Regions from separate parts of the Sporosarcina sp. AD_1 genome, predicted to be linked through region 2. Evidence: a T-box and tRNA genes for the amino acid it is inferred to sense, from the RefSeq annotation. Region 2 holds a T-box; the other holds one or more tRNA genes.
What was found. A T-box is a leader RNA that pairs with one kind of tRNA and senses whether it is charged. The one in region 2 lies ahead of ACSW3C_RS01130 (valine--tRNA ligase), so its partner is inferred to be a tRNA-Val.
Positions count from the first base shown of each region.

Region 1: it has a tRNA-Val gene. The T-box ahead of ACSW3C_RS01130 (valine--tRNA ligase) is inferred to sense a tRNA for this amino acid. The anticodon was not compared.

Region 1 covers NZ_JBPVIR010000008.1:113,543-124,194, reverse strand. The annotation lists gene ACSW3C_RS15975 (aldehyde dehydrogenase) at 188-1,570, opposite strand; gene ACSW3C_RS15970 (hypothetical protein) at 1,961-2,113, shown strand; gene ACSW3C_RS15965 (endonuclease MutS2) at 2,239-4,134, opposite strand; tRNA gene ACSW3C_RS15960 (tRNA-Val) at 4,656-4,728, shown strand; gene ACSW3C_RS15955 (Type 1 glutamine amidotransferase-like domain-containing protein) at 4,984-5,652, opposite strand; gene ACSW3C_RS15950 (DinB family protein) at 5,904-6,413, opposite strand; gene ACSW3C_RS15945 (cation diffusion facilitator family transporter) at 6,747-7,616, shown strand; gene ACSW3C_RS15940 (amidohydrolase) at 7,684-8,904, shown strand; gene ACSW3C_RS15935 (NUDIX hydrolase) at 8,968-9,585, opposite strand; gene ACSW3C_RS15930 (HAD family hydrolase) at 9,582-10,229, opposite strand; gene ACSW3C_RS15925 (GNAT family N-acetyltransferase) at 10,432-10,652, opposite strand, start outside.
Region 2 covers NZ_JBPVIR010000001.1:216,134-226,785, reverse strand. The annotation lists gene hemB (porphobilinogen synthase) at 1-737, shown strand, start outside; gene hemL (glutamate-1-semialdehyde 2,1-aminomutase) at 738-2,030, shown strand; gene ACSW3C_RS01135 (hypothetical protein) at 2,165-3,106, shown strand; T-box leader at 3,346-3,567, shown strand; gene ACSW3C_RS01130 (valine--tRNA ligase) at 3,665-6,310, shown strand; gene ACSW3C_RS01125 (hypothetical protein) at 6,900-7,160, opposite strand; gene ACSW3C_RS01120 (ATP-grasp domain-containing protein) at 7,157-7,963, opposite strand; gene ACSW3C_RS01115 (ATP-grasp domain-containing protein) at 7,960-8,826, opposite strand; gene ACSW3C_RS01110 (bifunctional folylpolyglutamate synthase/dihydrofolate synthase) at 8,890-10,119, shown strand; gene ACSW3C_RS01105 (GGDEF domain-containing protein) at 10,206-10,652, shown strand, end outside.

The DNA.
Region 1 (10,652 bases), on a different contig from region 2:
ATGGAAACGGTCAGGTTCTCCATACTCTCTTTTTTACGTCTAACAAGTTCTTTTTGCGGCCAACTCTTTTCGGTTAACGAACCGCCGTCTCGGAGTTGTCGCCACGACAAATACCCGTAATGCTCTACTGTCTTATAAACTAGAAAGCTTTTATTCTATTACTATTTCTCGGCTTTTTCTTTTTCTTTTACTTTAAAAGCCGCTTTAGCAGGGATAATTTATTGCCGTAAGGCGGGAAACCAAACCGGACAGAAATGGCAGTGCTTTTATGCATCAAGGATTTTGCATGCGTGAATGTGTCAAAGCTAGCTTTTCCGTGATAAGCATTCATGCCGGATGGACCGACCCCACCAAATGGCAAGTGCAGATTAGCAACATGGCTGATCGTGTCATTGACACACCCGCCACCAAACGGCAATTGTTCTGCAAAATAATCCGCCGCTTTCTTATTTTCAGTGAACATATAGGCTGCCAACGGTTTCGGCAACTGACGAATCCTATGAATTAAGGAACCTAGATGTTCATATGGCAAGATGGGAAGAATCGGCCCGAAAATTTCCTCTTCCATAATCGGGTCTTCCCAAGTGACGCCAGCCAGCAGCGTCGGTTCCATATATAGCTCTTCCCGATCCACATGTCCTCCGAACACAACATTTGAACGATGGCCTTGCAAAAAATTTTCAAGCCGGTCAAAGTGATTCTCATGAATGATTCTGCCGTAATCCGGACTTTGAGAGGCATCCTTTCCATAAAACCGGAAAATAGCCTTTTTCAGCTCCATCACAAAGGCATCGTGTACGGATTCATGAACCACAACGTAGTCAGGTGCGACACAAGTTTGTCCATTGTTCAGGAATTTCCCCCAAACGATGCGCTCCGCCGCTTTATCCAGCTTGGCAGTCTGATCGACGATGGCCGGACTCTTCCCACCAAGCTCCAGTGCAAATGGTGTTAGCCGCTCTGCAGCCGCCTTCATCACAATCTTGCCGACCCGGGCGCTTCCAGTGAAAAACAGGTAATCAAAAGGACCGTGAAGCAGGGCTGATGTTTCACGCACACCGCCTTCCACTACATATATATATTCTGATGGAAAGGTTTCCGCAAGGATTTTTTGGACAACTCCCCCTGTATGCGGGGCATTTTCAGAAGGCTTTACAACTATGCAGTTGCCTCCTGCTATTGCACCAATCAAAGGTTCCATTACAAGCTGGAACGGATAATTAAATGGACCAATAATTAATACGGAACCATACGGCTCACGAATGACACTACTTTGAGCAGGTTGCAAATGGAGCGGTGTTTTAACAGGTTCCGGCTCCATCCAGTCATCCAGGTTTTTCATCATATACGAAATGCTGTCCAAAATAAAACCAATTTCCGTCATATACCCTTCAAAAGGACCTTTATGCAAGTCTTTCCATAAGGCGTCGAGGATATCACTTTCATATCGCATGATAGCACCACGCAGTCGGTCAAGCATCTCTTTTCGAAACGATGCTGGCCTGGTCGCACCGGAATAGTAAAAATTTCGTTGCTTCTCGATAATCTGTTCGACATGTATGGCTTCCAATGAGTTCCCTCCTCTTACTCGTTATCGCCATCATAGCCGGAAACTCAATTTCATGCAAAAAATAATAAACCGAGACAGAATGTCAATATAGCAAAAGGACTGAATTTTAGTTCCGCTAATTTCCGACCAATTACGCAGTTTGGCGAAATGACTCGAAACATATACTTGTATTAAGAAAAAAGATCACCACAGATTAAAACGTTTACGAATGACAAGCACGTCCTATTGTGAACCGGCGTCCCCTTTTGAAGAATAGCATGTGAGCCGACACCTTCTCGGGATAGGCCTAATGATTCTTTTTGCGTCCTTTGTGTTTGGGTGAGAAGTTTTTCAGGGTAAAGAATAACCACATAAACGAAAACGATTCAACACGAAATGGAGGAAAAGGACATGACGACAACAGAAACTTGGTGGGAAACGATTTTTGAAGGAAATCTTTCATTGGGACTCAACAAGGAGCGCATCGCAGACCTTGAAGGAGAAACCTTCCTCTACTTTAACGACGGCAACGTTATAACCGAACACGAAAATATGACACATTGAAATTCCTAAGCATACGAAAACAAAGATGTAAATCGTCAGAAATGCCACGATTCCTTGCCAGTCAGGCAAATGGAAACGTTGCGATCTCTGACGATTTTTATTGCCTAGGCTGCTTCTTAATGGAGTTAACGGTCACGCGATTCCTTTTGCAGCTTCTTCAACGCCTTTTTCGAACCTCTCGCCAAATCATGCTCCATTTTGCGTTCCTCATAGGAAGTAAACAGCGTTTGCAAATCGTAAGACGGTGGGTACAATTCCGTTGCTGGAATTTCCAAAGCAACGCGCTTTACATTCACTTCCATAAACTCTCCCTCATTAAAGACCACGACATTGTTAAATTGATTCCGCTCTTGATAAATGATCCCGCTTTCTCCAGACTCCAATAGCTTTACTTTGTCACCAATGGCATACTCGTATACCAATTCGCTTTCTTGTTTCAGGAGTCGTGGTTTTCGGATCTTTTCACTTCGCACTTTCGCAAAATCATATTCTTTTTCATTCATATATCGTTTTGCCTTCGTGATCACCTTATCATGCAGCTCCATTTTCCTCGCAATCCACAAAGCATTGCTTTCTCCCGACATTCCGATTAAGAGCTGATACGTCGGTTCCAATGTTTCATTTTTAAATTGCATTGCTGCATTCATAAAGTCATCATGTTGCTCCGAGAACCGTTTGATCTCTCCGTAATGCGTCGTGGCGACTACAATGCATCCCATTTGATAAAATTCTTCCAGCGATGCAATGGCAAGAGCTGCTCCTTCGTTCGGTTCAGTGCCACTTCCAATTTCGTCGAAAAGCAGCAATGTTCGATGGTCAGCCACACGCATGATATCCGAAATATTTTTCATATGGGACGAGAATGTGCTGAGGGCATTCTCCATGCTTTGATTATCCCCAATATCAACAAAGATCTGATGAAACAGGGAAATCTCTGTCTCGGTCGTACCACTAATATGGAGGCCGGCCATCGTGGCCAGTGTTAACAGTCCAAACGTTTTTAAGACGACCGTTTTTCCGCCTGCATTCGGTCCGGTAATAATCAAGCCTCGATATGAATCACCAATTTCAAAATTTAAAGGAACGGCGTGGCTGCCGAGCAAAGGATGTTTACAGTCGACTAACTTGCTGTAGCCATGTTCATTGACACGTGGCGCGATTCCTTCCATCTGCTTACTGAGCTTCCCTTTCGCAAAGGCGAAATCGTATTGTCCAATCAATTCAATATTTACTTTAATCGCTTGTAAATGTTCTGCTACAAGCCCTGTCAGCGTAGCCAAAAGCTGATATTCTTCAACCGCTTCCTCAACCCGCTGAATCGACAGCTCATTCGTTAACTTGGCAACGACTGCCGGCTCAATAAATACAGTAGAACCTTTTGAAGATTGCTCGATAATGACTCCCTCTATTTGATGTTTGTAGGTAGCTTTAATTGGTATCGTATAATGATCGTCTTTTTGGCTAATAAAGAATTCCTGGATCATCTCTTTATTGGCTGGATTCCGCAAAAACTTCTGAAGCCGTTCTTGAATCTTCCCCTTCGTCGTTTCCATCGCTTTCCGAATTCGGCCCAGCTGACGACTGGCAGTGGAAGCTACTTGATTGTTCACGATAATTGATGCGATTTCATTTTCCACTTGCAGGAGCTCAGTCATGGATTGTGAATAACTGCTTAACGTCGGAGCATAAAACGATTTCTCCTGCATAAACTGTTTAATTTTCCGGCATCCCCGCAAAAAATCAGCAATTCCTGTGAAATCAGCCGGCTCCAGCATCATGCCCTTTTCAAGTTTAGATAACGTTCGATGTACAGCGGCGACTCCCGCCATCGGCAGATGGGTATCCATATCAACGAGTGTTCTGGCTTCCGATGTTTCGCGCAGCCTCTCCTCGACAATCTTCAACTGGCTGCTCGGCTCAAGTCGCTCGACCAGCTGCTGCCCCAATTCACTGGAACAGCATTCTTTTAATCGTTCCTTCAACTCATTCCATTGCAATTTCTCATATGTCATTTCATTCATTCGGCATGCTCCTCATTTTGTAATAAATGAAGATACCCATTCAACTGATTTTATTGGAGGATGAATGGGAACGATCCGCTGGAGAAATCATACTACAGCAAGAGAACCGCCCCAAAATAAAAAAGCAGCGGGATACCCGACTGCTCGAAGTTCGAATTATAAAGATGCAGAAAAACCGTTAGCTGAGACTAACGACAAGACCGGAACCCTTATAAAGCGATGTAGGTATCTTCATAGGTTGGCGAAATAATGCAACACAAAGAAACGGCAGGATAATTTCCTCCTACACGAAACTCAGGTTGAGCTATTTCATTCAGTTCATCCTATTTCGATCCTACTTCACTCATAAAAAGAGCACCTCTCTTTGTTCCAATCAAAACCAATCTCCTTTTATTGTATGGCAGACCTTCGATCACTGTCAACAATGACTGAAAATATTTATTTTTTAACAGGCGCTTGCAACAACCTAGCGAGCATGCTAATATAATAAATGTGTTCGAGAGAACATTCCTAGCAAAACCGATTCCGTAGCTCAGCTGGGAGAGCGCTACCTTGACAGGGTAGAGGTCGCTGGTTCGAGCCCAGTCGGAATCATTGGGTGCCAAACCCTTGGAAGTATTGTCGGAACAACGATACTTCTCCGAAACAGTCTTATTAGGCCGGATGCCTAGGGGCTGTTTTTTTGTGGTTTTTTACCTTTTGTCCGCTGATTTTCTCCTCTACTATCTTCACACTCCTCTTTATAATGCCCGTTTCATTCCCCACGGAGTAGATTTGTTGGATCTTCCCCTTAAGCCAGCCTCTTGTTAAACCAAAGCACCTGTTTGTTAAACTCAGTTTTATAAGATATCAAGTTGAAAGGAGTTTCCAAAGACCTTCGGATACAACTTCTACAGTTCCTTCGACTACTTTGATTGCGGTTTGATCGTCAATCGCGTACGCAGGTCCCTGCATACTGGATGCCCATTTCTCTGCGGCAGCAAGGGTGTTTCCCGGCAACAGCTCGTGATTCAGGTGCGGAAAGATTGAAAAGTCAACGAGGCTCAGTGTTTCATCACCACCGCCTGGTGGAGTCCAGCCAACAAAATATTCCCCTATGTTAGGGGTCATCACCATGCTCCCGGCACTCATTCCCACATAGACTGAGTTCAGTGACGGAATAAGGTCTGATAGCCCGGATTGACGCATCCAGTGACATAGGTAGAGGGCGTCGCCACCTGACACCAGCAATACATCTGTCTCCTGAACCACGGGTACCCAGCGGTTTTCGTCTATACTTGGAAGCGCTGTGAGCTCCAAGATGCCGATGGATTTCCAACCGAGGTTCACCATGGGATTTTCTTCTTTCCCACTGATGAACTCCCAGGCTTTGACGCCAGGTCCAACCCATGGATGTCCATACATCGCAGTGGGGATGCACAAAGCGTTTGAGTCAGCAATCGGCTTGCCCAGCATGTCAACAAGTTCATCGTGTATGCTTTTGTTTATGACGCCTCCAGATGTAAGCAGAAATTTCATAACTTCACTCCTTCCCATAGTTTGTACTGACAAGCTATGACCTTTCGGTATAAATGGTAATACAAGATTAATTATTAAGGATTACAACGGTATAAGTTGCTGGTTGGAGCCCAGTATGAATCCTTTAGCGCCAAATCCACAGGAAGGTTGTCGGAACAACAACCTTCTCCGAAGATCGTCTTATTTAGCCGAATGTCTAGGGGCTGTTTTTTTGAGGTTTTAAACTGAATGTCCATTAATAAACAAAGTTCTTAATTTGCATCCAGTTGTGTTTTAATATCTTTTATTTGTTCAATGTGACGCTTTTCATGCAAATAGATGACTTCAATCCATTGATCCAAAGGCAATTCACCGAAAGCCGGATGCTTCACTGATTTTTTTGTCAAGATAGATTCATCGTCAATCGTGCTAAGAAAAGCCACCAATTTTTCTCTAGAACGATTCAGCAAATCAATTATTTGTTCAACATTAAATGGATCGTTATCGGGTTCAACTATTTTTGGAGCTCTAATCTTTCTCGTCCTATCTAATAGGAGACCAATTTTTTGACGTTCCTTCTGAGTACTATTTTCCTCCTTAAGTCCCCAGGCAATCGCCTTAATTGTGACCGATTCTACTAACACTAAATGATGACATACTTGCGCAATACTCCAACTATTCAAATCAGGTTTACGATTAAATTGATCACCACTTAAATAGGTTATTTCTTTCATTAAATCATTTCTTGTCTCTTCGAAACTATCACTTATTAATTTCTGCATCCTATGTTCCCCCTTTCACTCCTAAACATATTTCAACACGAAGTGGTAAAGCACCTTTATTAATGGCTTAATAATTCTAACTGACAATGGATCAGCTCCTTAATCAACTAGCTAGATTAGCAAACTATAATTGTCACCCTACCTCATACATGCTATTGTTAAAGAACGCCTTAACGAAGTGAGTGATTCTATTGATACGAATAACGCCAACCGGATTTCATATATTTTTCAATTTCTCACCCTCGACTGTAATCAGTCGAGGGTTTTTTGTTGCTTACAGGAAAGAATGTTTCCTCAGGGAATTATCTATGATATCGAAAGGAGGTGAAGGAGTTGGAAGACCTTAAATATAAAAACTTAAAATTAGGAGAACGCGGAGCCATCATAAGTATCATTGCTTATATATGCCTCTCCATCATTAAACTCATTGTAGGATATTGGAGTGATTCTGCTGCTTTACGAGCGGATGGTTTAAATAACACGACGGATATAATTGCATCGGTTGCCGTTCTGATTGGATTGCGGATTTCACAAAAGCCAGCAGATCAAGATCATGGCTATGGGCATTGGAAAAGTGAAACGATCGCTTCAATGGTTGCATCCTTCATCATGCTGGCGGTTGGGATTCAAGTATTAAACGAGGCAATCATGACTACCTTCCAAGGCGTCAAAGAGCCTCCTCATCTAGGAGCAGCTGTTACAGGTGTTTTTTCAGCAATCGTTATGTACTTCGTCTATCGATATAACAAAAAACTAGCCACGCGAATAAATAGCAAGGCGGTCATGGCGGCTGCGAAAGATAATATTTCCGACGCTTGGGTCAGTATAGGGACAGCGATAGGCATCTTTGCTTCACAATTTAACATGGGTTGGCTGGATACCGTGACCGCCATCATTGTCGGTCTGTTGATTTGTAAAACGGCCTGGGATATTTTCAAATCCGCTTCTCATGAGCTCTCAGATGGTTTTGATGTGGACAAAATTAACCTATATGAAAAGATCATTAAAGAAGTCGACGGAGTTATATCCGTTAAAGAGATGAAAGGCAGATTTTACGGAAATAACGAAGTGCTTGACGCAGTCATCCTGGTTGATGCCTCCTTAACTATTGAGGAAGCTCACGAAATTGCCACTCGAGTGGAGTCACTATTAATCAATGATCATGGCGTATACGATGTCCATATACATGTCGAACCAGATTAAATAGTAGGTTAATAAGACTTTTCTAGTTTATAATACGAAAAAATGAAGATAGAAAGCAGGGAGCCAATTGAATTCATCCTACTGGTTAACAAATGTTCTGTTAGAAAACGGGTACCATTTTGAGAATGAAGTGATCACAGGAACCCAAACCGACACCTTCCACCTCCTGATTGAAGATGGGAAGATCGCTAAAATAGTTTCTTCCGATACGTCAATAGATGATAAGTTGCCGAGAAAGAATGCAGGAAACCTTTTGGCTCTGCCATCTTTTAAAGAAATGCATGTGCATTTGGACAAAACACTGCTGGGTGACCAATGGAGGTCCGTCACACCTGCAGCCAATATATTTGAGCGGTTTGAGATTGAAAAACGGGTTCTCCCTACGTTGCCAACGACAACGAAAGAAAGAGCAAAAGTGCTAATTGAAACACTGATGAAAGCGGGTTCTACACATATCCGAACTCATGTGGACCTTTATCCTGAAGTGGGGCTTGACAACCTGTATGCTGTCCAGGAGGCATTATCCGATTATGAAGGCATGCTCTCCCACGAAATCGTCGCCTTCCCGCAACACGGATTGCTTCTGTCAAACAGTCAGGATTTAGTGAGGCAAGCCGTTCGTCAAGGTGCCACATTAGTGGGAGGGGTCGATCCAGCAACTGTTGACGGTGATATGGAAAAGTCCTTGCAAGAAATGATGGAAATTGCCGTTGAAGGAAATGTCGATATAGATTTACACTTACACGATCCTGGTCAACTGGGATTGGCTACTATTAAAAGACTTGCCAAGTTAACGGAGGAGGCAGGATGGCAGGACCGCGTGACGGTTAGCCACGCATTCGCATTAGGAGATATGGCCGGAAGAGAAGCAGATGACATGGCTCAAATGCTTTCAGATCTTGGAATTTCAATCATCACGAGCGTGCCTATTGGAAGAGTTATTCCTCCAGTGAATTTTCTACATGAAAAAGGGGTACAAGTCGGAGTTGCCTGTGACAATATTTTCGATTCTTGGTCTCCGTTCGGAAATGGCGATATCCTGGAACGCGCCGGCCGGTTCGCAGAATTGTCCGGCCGAGTGACGGAGCGCAAACTAGGTGAAACGATTGGTTTTATTACTGGCGGCATTACTCCATTGAACGAAGCAGGAAAACGACTGTGGCCCCAAGTTGGTGATGAAGCGAATATCGTCTTAGCAGAAGCAAGTTGCTCTGCAGAAGCAGTCGCAAGACGAGCTAAACGAAAAGCGGTGTTTTACAAGGGGAATCTTGTGGCGGGATCGCTTTAATCAGGAAAACTCTTCTTGAAAGCCCGATTAGATAAAAATCCTAATCGGGCTTTTTCCTCTCAATTAATCAAATATCGTTTCTTTCGAAGGATCCCTTAAAAACTCAAACATCTTCTTAATCTGACATTCCGTATTTCGATTAGCTGATACTCTAGGTAATTGATCTTCCTCGAAAAAGCCGATACTGCTTGTCTCCCCGCTAGCACTGGCTTCTCCGCCAATCAGCTCGCATAAGATAAATATTTTATAATAGTGATAGGCTTCCGGAGGATGAGGATGTTTATTCTTATCAAACAAAGCCAATAGTCTTACAGGAACTACATCGTAGCCGGACTCTTCCTTTATTTCTTTCAATACATTTTCAGAGGGTGACAATCCGATATCGCAAAAACCACCAGGCAATGCCCACTTGTCATCCGCTTTTTCTTTAACCATTAAAATCCGTCCGTCTTTAAAAACGACTCCGCGCACATCGTTTTTGGGTGTTTGATAACCTTCTTCATTTGTAAAAAGTTCTCTAATCTTCTCTATTTCTAAATCAGTATGTGCCGCCATCATCTCTACACTTATCTCGCGTAATTCTTCATAGCGCTCGATATCATACATGTCTTTGGAAAAAGCCAGTCCTGACTGTGCGATCGCTTGAATTCGTTTTGTCCACTCCAACCATAGATGATTCATTTGCCAACTCTCTCCTTTACCAAACAGTGGAATTCCTTAACATTCGATAACACGGAATTGGGCTTTTCACCAAATGAACCAATTTGCTCTTTCGCCAGCCAACTCACTCTAATAGTAGTAATACCAGCTTTCTTGCCTGCAATAATATCAGCATCGGTATCTCCAATAAAAACAGTATCTATTTTATCTACCTTCAACAGGTTTACTGCTTTCAGTAGCCCCTCCGGATCAGGTTTAGGCTTTACTACATCATCACCGGTAACGATAACATCGAACATCCCCTCCATATTCAATGCCTTTAAAGAGATATCTAAACTTCTTCGCGCTTTTCCCGTGAAAATACCTATTTTGATATGTAACGTTTTTAGTAACAATAAAAGTTCGATTATCTCTTTGTTCTCCAGTACTAGCTCATTATGATATTCGGAATAAATTTGGTAAAAGTGTTCGATCGCATCTTCTTTCGCAGGATGTAACAGCTGTTGCTGAATAATGCCAATTTCAGATGGTCCAAACATCTCTTCAACTTGTTGCGTAGTTAGTTTTCTTTTATCGAACACCTCAAAAACCCTTTGAAAAGAATAAAAACAGATTGGCAACGTATCGGCTAACGTTCCGTCAAAATCAAATATGACAGCTTTCATTCCTACTCCCTCCCTCATATGTCAGCCTGCCAGCAACACATCTCAGGAAGCGGCAAACTTTTCTGAATCAACCTTACATAAGATTGTACTATTTCCTTAGAAGAATTGGTAATTTTAGTAGGAATTATTAATTCTCAAAAAAACAGCGCCCTTTAGAAAAGGCGCCAGTATCTAATAGATTTATTCTAATACACTATTTCTTCTAATACCGATAGAGCATCGTCTTAGATGTACCAACCGTTTCATAATCCTGAAATCCAAGTTTTTCATACAGCTCAATCGCACCTCTGTTTTCCAAATCCACACTTAGAGAAATGCCTGTGTACCCTTCCTCTTTTGCACGTTTAATAACATTTTGCATCAATGCCATTCCGACACCTTTGCCTCGATATTCTTCTCTGACAGCAATTCCTAGTTCAGGTG
Region 2 (10,652 bases):
TCCCGGCTGAAAAAGATGCAGTCGGATCCGGTGCGTATCATGATCATGGAATTGTCCAGAAAGCGACTCGCTTTGTAAAAGAACGTCATCCTGAATTGATTGTCGTTGCGGATACTTGCTTATGCGAATATACCGACCATGGGCATTGCGGTGTCATTGAAGGAGAGAAAGTGCTGAACGATCCTTCATTGGATCTTCTTGCGAAGACAGCGGTAAGCCAAGCGAAGGCTGGTGCTGATATTATTGCACCATCAAACATGATGGACGGGTTTGTTGCGGCGATCCGAAAAGGGTTGGACGAAGCTGGCTTCGAAGATATACCGATCATGTCGTATGCAGTGAAATATGCTTCCGCTTATTACGGTCCGTTCCGGGATGCAGCGGAATCCGCACCTCAATTCGGTGACCGCAAGACGTATCAAATGGATTATGCGAACCGGATGGAAGCTTTGCGTGAAGCGGAGTCGGACGTGATGGAAGGCGCAGATTTCCTTATTGTGAAGCCGGCGCTGTCCTATATGGATATTATTCGCGATGTGAAAAATAATGTCCTCTTGCCGGTTGTTGCTTACAATGTGAGTGGCGAGTACGCAATGGTGAAAGCAGCGGCACAAAACGGCTGGATTGACGAAAAGCAAATCGTTCTTGAAACATTGACAAGTATGAAGCGTGCTGGAGCGGATATCATCATGACATACCATGCCAAAGACGCAGCGCGCTGGTTGGAGGAGAATTGAGTGAGCAGACAATATGAGAAATCCAGAGAGGCATTTGCCGAAGCGGTCAACTTATTGCCAGGCGGGGTAAACTCGCCGGTACGTGCATTCAAGTCAGTCAATATGGACCCGATTTTCATGGAAAGCGGGAAAGGTGCCATCATTAAGGATATCGATGGCAACGAATATATCGACTATGTCCTTTCATGGGGCCCGCTTATCTTAGGACATACTGATCCAGATGTAGTCGAAGGAATCAAACGAGTCGCGGAAACCGGGACGAGCTTCGGTGCTCCGACATTGCTTGAGAATGAACTGGCGAAAATTGTGATCGACCGAGTGCCGTCCATTGAAATGGTCCGCATGGTTTCATCCGGTACGGAAGCAACAATGAGTGCGTTGCGATTGGCGCGCGGATACACAGGACGCAACAAAATCCTGAAATTTGAAGGCTGCTACCATGGCCATGGGGATTCCTTGCTCATTAAAGCGGGTTCAGGTGTCGCGACACTTGGCTTGCCGGATAGCCCAGGTGTTCCGGAAGGTATCGCAAAAAATACAATTACCGTTGCCTACAACGACTTGGAAAGTGTAAAAGCGGTCTTTGAGCAATTCGGGGATGATCTGGCTGGTGTCATCGTGGAACCTGTAGCCGGTAATATGGGGGTCGTTCCTCCACAGCCTGGCTTCTTGGAAGGTTTGCGTGAATTGACCGAGAAAAATGGCACGCTGTTGATTTTCGATGAAGTCATGACAGGCTTCCGCGTCGGTTACAACTGTGCGCAAGGCTATTTTGGCATCACGCCAGATTTGACTTGTCTTGGAAAAGTAATCGGTGGCGGGCTTCCAGTCGGCGCATATGGCGGTAAACGGGAGATCATGGAGCACATCGCGCCAGCAGGAACTGTATACCAAGCCGGAACATTATCCGGAAATCCACTTGCCATGACAGCTGGTATTGAGACATTGAAAAAGTTGACGCCTGCGTCGTATGAACATTTCATGAAGCTGGGCGATCAATTGGAAGCAGGTTTCCGTGAAGCGGCTACGAAATACAATATCCCGCACACAGTCAACCGTGCAGGGTCGATGATCGGATACTTCTTCACAAACGAAGATGTCATCAATTATGACAAAGCAAAAACGTCGGATTTAAATCTCTTTGCAGAGTATTTCCGTTTGATGGCCGAAGAAGGGATCTTCTTGCCACCATCCCAATTCGAAGGTATGTTCCTATCCACAGCACATACGGAAAAGCATATTGAGCAGACAGTGAAGGCTTTCCATACAGTGTTTGAGAAGTTATCAAAATGACAATGAAATTTTTGCACTATGATTCCGTTATTTACGAATCATAGTGTTTTTTTATTGAATTCCTGCCTAAGCAGTCTACTCCAAGGCTTCCATGCATATGATGGCAAATGAGAAGAAGCAAGGGAGGGAATTCGTTGAGGAATTTACAATGGAAGATGGAAGAATCGTTTTATTTCCCGGGACATATCGGCGTTCCTCAAGATGCCCAGTCGGTGAAAGTGAAGGCCGGTTTTACTGAAAAGAGAACGGATGACGCTGTGAGGTTGACGGGCATCTACCATATCGCTGCGAAAATCAATTTTCTAGAAGGGGAGCGTGGGGAAGGACTTCCTGAAGCGGCGGTATTTATTGACGATGTCGAACTGGAAGGCAAGCAAGGGTACTTTGAATATGCGGTGCCGTTGAACATCGATCTACCGCCTGAAGTTGGCCACCCGATGCACGTCCATGCGAAGGATGTGAAGACAACCGTCGATGAAGAAGGGGTTCTTCAAATCACTTGGGATGTGGATTGTGTATACGGAGAAGACAGTAATAAAATGGCGGAGGGTAAGGAAAAGGAACCTGAAGCAGCGGTAAATGAGGTCGCAAAGAAGGAGCCGGTTGTTGCTGATGAGCAGAAGGAAAAAGCGGCTGCACAAAAGGAAGAAGCTGTTGTTCACGCGGAGGCAAAAACCGAAGAGCAAGCCGTATCCAAACAAATCAGTCAAGCTGAAGTGAGCGAAGGAAAAGTTGAGGCGGACGCGACAAAGCAGAATGAAAAGCCGAGTGAGACGGCTGCAGCGGCGGCTGTAAAGAAGGAAGATACAGTTGATGAGGCAACGACGCCGTTAGCAGAAACTAAACCGGTGGCTGAAGACACGGTCGAGGCAATGGCTGCCGAGCCGGAAGAGAAGGTGGCAGTGGCAGTTACGGCAAAAGCCCCGCGCCAGGAAGAACAGACTGCTCTCGAAGCGCACGTCGCAACGTATGACAGCAGTTCGTTCACAGGGGGAGACGACATGCTATCATACATCGCGAGTCTTCAAGATGAATGGACCACAACGACCTTCCGTTCAAATGATGTTTTTGTATAACAGAAATGCGATTCCGCATAACAGACAGAGCAAGAGAAAGTCACCGGTTGTCGGGATAATTAATAATCGGATCAATTGAAAGCAGCAAATCGGTATAATAATACCCTTGCAATAAAAACGTGTTTTCCGCAGCCATGGTGGCAATAAATAAGGATTATACCCTCTTCTCATCACAATCTTCCTTTCGTAAAGTGGTTGACGTTTCCTATTCCATTCCGGTACAATAGTGTCAACTGCATATTGATGCGTGGAACGGGATAGTACACATGACGGTTCATTTTAGAGAGGGCTCGCCTGGTGAAAGAGCTTATGAATGGTTTTGTCGAATGTCACCCGGGAGCAGTTTCCGTGAACATTGAAGTAGCGGAAGCCGGTTAGAAGCCGTTACAAGATGTTGAGGTGCAGACGTTAGTTTGCATGAATAAAGGTGGTACCGCGAATATAACTCCTTCGTCCTTTTTGGCGATAGGGGTTTTTTTATTTTCCGGAAAACCTCCCGCATCTTTTCCGCTCATATGCATCCTGTAGAGTAATGGTTGAATTGAAGGAGGAATTGGTATGACAACTGAAAATAATACAATGCCAACGAAGTACGATCCGCAGTCGATTGAATCGGGCCGATACGAGTGGTGGCTTAAAGGCAAGTATTTTGAAGCGCAGCCGGAAAGTGGGAAAGAACCATATACGATCGTTATCCCACCGCCGAACGTAACAGGTAAATTGCATTTGGGCCACGCATGGGACACGACGTTGCAAGATATTCTGATTCGTATGAAACGGATGCAGGGCTACGACGCACTATGGCTGCCAGGCATGGACCATGCAGGGATTGCGACACAAGCGAAAGTAGAAGAAAAACTTCGTGCTGATGGCAAAACAAGATATGACTTAGGTAGGGAAAAATTCCTTGAAGAAACATGGAAATGGAAAGAGGAATATGCCAGCCACATCCGTGCGCAATGGTCAAAGCTTGGTCTAGCACTCGATTATTCCCGTGAACGGTTTACGCTTGATGAAGGTCTATCTCGCGCAGTTCGTGAAGTCTTTGTCAAATTGTATGAAAAAGGACTTATCTATCGCGGCGAATATATTATCAACTGGGATCCGGCAACCAAAACAGCCATCTCTGATATTGAAGTAATCCATAAGGATGTGCAGGGTGCATTCTATCATATGCGCTACCCACTAGCGGACGGAACCGGAAGCATCGAAATAGCGACGACTCGTCCTGAAACAATGCTTGGGGATACGGCGGTTGCGGTTCATCCAGAAGATGAGCGTTACAAGCATTTGATCGGAAAAACGGTCAAATTGCCAATCGTCGGCCGTGAAATTCCGATTGTTGCTGATGATTATGTCGACATGGAATTCGGAAGCGGTGCGGTAAAAATTACGCCTGCCCATGACCCGAACGACTTTGAAATCGGGAACCGCCACAACTTGCCTCGCGTACTCGTCATGAACGAAGACGGCTCGATGAATCAACTGGCTGGCAAATACGAAGGCATGGATCGTTTCGAATGCCGCAAACAGATCGTTAAGGATTTGCAGGATATGGGTGTCCTCTTTAAAATTGAAGAACATTTACATGCAGTCGGCCATTCAGAGCGGAGCGGCGCTGTCGTGGAACCATATTTATCCACACAATGGTTCGTTAAAATGGGGCCTCTCGCGAAAGAAGCGATCGATCTTCAGCATGGCGAAGGCAAAGTCAATTTTGTACCGGAACGTTTCGAAAAAACGTATTTGAATTGGATGGAAAACCTGCATGACTGGTGTATCTCTCGTCAGCTTTGGTGGGGCCACCGGATTCCGGCTTGGTATCATAAAGAAACAGGCGAAGTGTATGTAGGACATGAAGAACCTGCGGATATCGAAAACTGGAACCAGGACAATGACGTTCTGGACACTTGGTTCTCTTCCGCGCTATGGCCGTTCTCGACAATGGGCTGGCCGGATGCCGAAAACGAAGAATTCAAGCGCTACTATCCAACTGATACGCTCGTCACGGGCTACGATATCATCTATTTCTGGGTATCCCGCATGATTTTCCAGGGGATCGAATTTACGGGGCAACGTCCATTCAAAGACGTGCTCATTCATGGCCTTGTGCGTGCAGAAGATGGACGGAAGATGTCCAAGTCGCTCGGCAACGGCGTGGACCCGATGGATGTCATCGATCAGTACGGAGCAGATGCATTGCGCTACTTCCTGGCAACGGGTTCATCACCAGGCCAAGACCTTCGTTTCTCGACAGAGAAAGTAGAAGCGATCTGGAACTTTGCGAATAAAATCTGGAATGCCTCCCGTTTTGCTTTGATGAACATGGATGGCATGACATATGAGGAAATCGATTTGTCTGGTGAGAAATCCGTAGCAGATGCTTGGATTTTGACACGTTTGAACGAAACGATAGAGCAAGTAACGAAACTCGCTGACAAGTATGAGTTCGGTGAAGTCGGCCGTGCCCTTTACAATTTCATCTGGGACGATTTCTGCGACTGGTACATCGAGATGGCGAAATTGCCGTTATACAGTGAAGATGAAGCAGCGAAGAAGATGACACGTTCAGTGCTCGCTTATGTGCTCGATAACACGATGCGTCTATTGCATCCACTTATGCCGTTCATTACGGAAGAGATCTGGCAAAACCTACCGCATGAAGGCGAATCAATCACGACAGCTGCTTGGCCGGTTGTTGATACGTCACTAACGGATACAGACAAAGCGTCCGCAATGAAACTGCTCGTCGATCTGATCCATGCGGTGCGTAATATCCGTGCGGAAGTAAACACGCCGATGAGCAAGAAAGTTTCCTTGTACATCGCAGCTAAAGATCAGGCGATTGTAGACGTGCTGGAAGCGAACCGGAATTACATCGAACGTTTCTGCAACCCGGAAACACTTGAAATCGGCATTGGCATTTCAGCACCAGGCAAATCGATGTCCGCTGTCATTACAGGAGCAGAACTGTTCTTGCCGCTAGAAGGCTTGATCAATGTCGAAGAAGAAATTGCACGTCTCACGAAGGAATTGGCGAAGTGGGACAGCGAAGTGAAACGCGTTCAAGGCAAGCTGTCCAATGAGCGATTCATTTCCAAAGCACCGGAAGCGGTAGTTGCGGAAGAACGCGAGAAAGAAAAAGATTACTTAGAGAAGAAGGCGGCAGTCGAGCGCCGGATTGAAGAGTTGAAAGAAATGTAATACTAGCTGGCGGCCTTCTATTTAGAAGAGACCGCCAGCTTTTTTTGTTGTATTAAAAGTGTTCTTTTTGTTGGCTTATAGGTAGCTTCCAACTTGCTTTGATAAAAATACATGATGCTTGGTATACTATGGAAATACACCTTTAAGGGTTCAATGGTTTAGGTATGTCAGTAGATGACAAGAAGATGAATGAATAAAACAGGGGGGATTCATCTGGTTTATGTAATAATATTCTTTTCTCTAGTGCTCTCAACAATAGGGTCAGTTGTTATCCTGAAAAAGACGAACCATAAAAGATGGAGTATGGTAACAGCTGTGTTTGTAAATATGATCATCTTACTTTCATCCATGTTCATTCTGTACAGTATGAATGAAGAGGCGCGTATTTTCGGCGTAGATAATACGGATTCACTTGTTTTGATAATTGCTATCCCGATTATTTCGTGGGTGAATTTTGTAGTACTTCAATTTGTGAATAGAAGACGCTGGCAAGTTGATTAGCATACAACATTCAAGAAGAACATATGGAAAATAAAAAACGCACAGGCGTAACTGTGCGTGTAATTTAATGACCGAGCCTGTTAAACTTTTATGTCTCCTTATCCCTTCTCGAAAACCCATACATGGATATTAAAAAACCGAGGACTACGAGAATATAAGGAGTTCCATACAAAGAGAATTTCCCATCCAATAGGAAAATCCCACCGACCATAGTTAGATGCAAACCAAGAATCATTGTCTTCCATCCCGATTTCGAATGCCGCAGTGCCTGGATTGCTTTAAAGCTGGCATAGACGGCGAGAGGGGTAACAATTAAGATCATCAGAAAGATGGTCACTACAGGGTTCAACCGATCACCTCACCTTCCAATTTTCTTTTCACATATTTCATCAACTCCGCAGCAGGGGAGAGGTCTTGTGTCACATATAACGATCTGGCTCCGACCGGATCTTCCACTTCGTTGAGCAGCCAGTGGCCATCCGGTAACAGAAGAAAGTCGATGCCAATATAATCGCTTTTTAAAGCCTTCGCGATAGTTTGCACTTCCTTTTCCTGTGATGCGGAAAGAGCGTATCGTTCCACGGAGCCGCCTAATGTATAGTTTGATTTGAACGAATCCTGTCCCATACGTTTTACGGCACCTAGCACTTCATTCCCGAGCATGAACACCCGGATATCCGTGCTGTTCGATTCGACAAAGGGCTGGGCAATGATGTGCCGACCGGCAAATATATTGAAAAAGACCTCCGCCTCTTCTTTTGACTGACAAAGAGATACCTCATGGCCCCCATGACCATCACGTGTTTTCAAGACGATGGGGAAGGACGAAAGCTCATCGGCCGAGCCCGTTTTTTTCGTAGGGACTGCAGAAATCCCAAGCAATGACGCAAGCTCAAAGGTTTTGAGTTTATCATTGGCAATCCGGTTCACTTCCGACCGGTTGAACAGCCGAAACCCTTCTGCTTCCCATTTCGCAGAAAGCTCGGAATTTCGATCGCGAAACATAATAAAATCGGTCTCCTCGTCAGGATGTTCTTCATCAACAAGGAGAGTCAATTCCATATGCAATTGATTGGCTGAATGAATTAAGTCATCAATAAATCCCTTATTTCGTTCTGCCTCGGGGGATGAATAATAAAGACAGCCTTTCATGACAGCTTCCCTACAATGTATTCGATCATCTTATCTGCAACATTGATTCCCGTGACATTATAAATATTGCGGATATGTGCTGCAGCGTTCACTTCGCAGACTAAAGGGCTTTCGTCGTCGCCAAATAATAAGTCTACTCCAGCGAACTCTGCACCAACTGCCTCGGCAGCTTGCATTGCAATCTTCTTTTGCACGTCCGTTAGTTCGATAACGCTTGCCACGCCGCCATTTGTAATATTCGCTCGGAAATCGGTTTCAGACGAACGATACATGGCCGCCACGATTTCACCGCCGACAATATTGACCCTTATGTCACGCCCACGGCTCGAGGCAATGAACTGTTGGAATACATAATCAATCCCTCTCAATTCATCGACTTTCGCATAAAAATCTTCTTCTGATTCTATTAAATATACTTTCATCCCGAACGATCCATGTCCCTCTTTCATAATGAGCGGAAGGCCGAATTGTTCGAGCACATTTTCATAGTATCCGGAGTTCTGTATGGTGAAATTCGGATACACTTTTGGTGCAATGATCGTTTTAGGCATCGGGATGCCTGCCTTTGCCAGTTTAATATATTGTTTTGCCTTGTTGTCACACGTTTCGATGACATCCGGATCATTGAAGACGGGGATACCGTTCTGCTTCAAATAAGACGCGAGCAGAATGTCTTTATCGAGGAAAACAACAAAATCTGGTCGATCCTTGGGTAGCGCTGAGAGATCAATCATCACTTCGTAGTTCTTTTTCATTGTTGCTCGAATGCCTGCCCGTTCTGCCGCTTCCGCGACGAGTACTGCCTGATCTAGGAATTTATCGCTAGTTAAACTGCCATTGTAAATTACCCAACAACTTCTCATAAAGGACCCCTCCGGCCATGATATACTTACCCTATGCTGATTTTAACACACGGAGGGATTCAATTGATTCCAAAATTGGATGAATATAAAGAGCGATGGGACATTCGTAGTGATAGAGAGATAAAACCGGGGCTAGATCATGTGAAAGAGGCGTTGAGGCGTGTCGGAAATCCGGAAAAAGGGTTGAAAATCATTCATGTGGCTGGGACAAATGGGAAAGGTTCCACAGTCGCCTTCATGGAAGCCGTATTACAAGAGCACGGCTTTCGGACTGGAGTATTCTCTTCTCCGGCGCTTGTCGATCTGCATGACCAAATCAGATTAGACGGTCTGCCGGTAAGCAGAACGGAGCTGGACGAAGCATTTCGTTGCATGAAGGAAAAGGGTCTAAGCGACTTAGTCACAGATTTTGAGCTGCTGACAGTTGCCGCATTCTTGGTGTTTCAACAAAATGCACCCGATTATGTCTTGCTGGAATGCGGGATGGGAGGGGAGCTGGACAGCACAAACGTAGTGACGCCGCTCGTTTCTGTCATTACGCCGATCGCGCTGGACCATGAAGGGTTCCTCGGAACGACACTTACCGAAATTGCGGGCCATAAAGCGGGCATTATGAAGGAGCGGGTGCCTGTCGTAACGGGAAGTTTGCCGGTTGATGCAGAAATTGTGATCAGACAGAGAGCAGGGGAACTGGATAGCCCTTGGAGTTGCTTCGGAGTGGACTTTACAGTGGAGACAGGGGAAACGGAACGTTTCGTGGGCTCTGCTTCATTCGAATGGCAAACGAGGAGGATGAAAGGTCCACACCAGGCAAGGAACGCGGCGATTGCGTTGGAAGCGCTGTTGCAGGCGGGAATTAAACTGGAGCAGTCATCCGTCGCAGCCGCCATTGCCAAAGCACAGCTTCCGTTCAGGTTTCAGGAAATTAGCGAGGGGGTATTTCTGGATGGTGCGCATAATCCGGCTGCAGCTAAAGCGCTGGCTGATACGATCCGGACAGAGTTCCCTGGAGAAAAAGTTGATTTTGTAGTTGGAATGCTGCAAACCAAAGATATTCAAAAGACCCTGGATGAACTGATTCCCGTGGCGGAGTCTTTTACGTTTATCTCCTTTCCGCATCCACAAGCCGCTTCGGCAGAACAGCTGATGGAAAGTTGTCGGTATAGTACAAAAAGGGTGACAAAATTGGAAACTGATTCTATAATACTAACAAGAGGAAATACTAGGAAGAAAATAGTTGCAGGCTCACTGTATCTTATCACTAGTCTTTTGGACTACTATAAGTTAAAATGAGGATGGAAGTTCATTTTGTGTAATGAATTGGGAATCATGTAAAATAAATTAAGGGCTCGTGCAACTAGGTAAGGAGGAAATGAGAAATGTCCCAGAAGAGAGATCATATACTTATTTATTTCTTTTGTTGGCTGCTCATTGTTCCTTCTGGACTCTATTTGGCATGGGCAAATTTTTCTCCGCAGTCATTCGATTGGCTCCGGCTCATTCTTTACACGGTCATGGCATTATTGACTTCTTCTTTCATTGTGAAATTCAATGGTAAACCTATTTCATTGACGATGTGGGTGACGATGGCCGTATTTCTGGAGTATGGACTGTTCGTTGAAATGTTCATTAGCCAGCTGGCGCTTTTCGCTACATTGACCGTGCAAAAAAGTTCATTGCCGTTCATAAAGAGGTATTTCATTAATTCATCGATGGTCATGATCACTTCGGCTGTTGCGGCTTTCGGATTCTTTTTTATCGGCGGTGATATCGGTACGAGGCATTTTGGAATCGCCCTCGTCAGCCTCGCTGTCTACCGGCTGTTT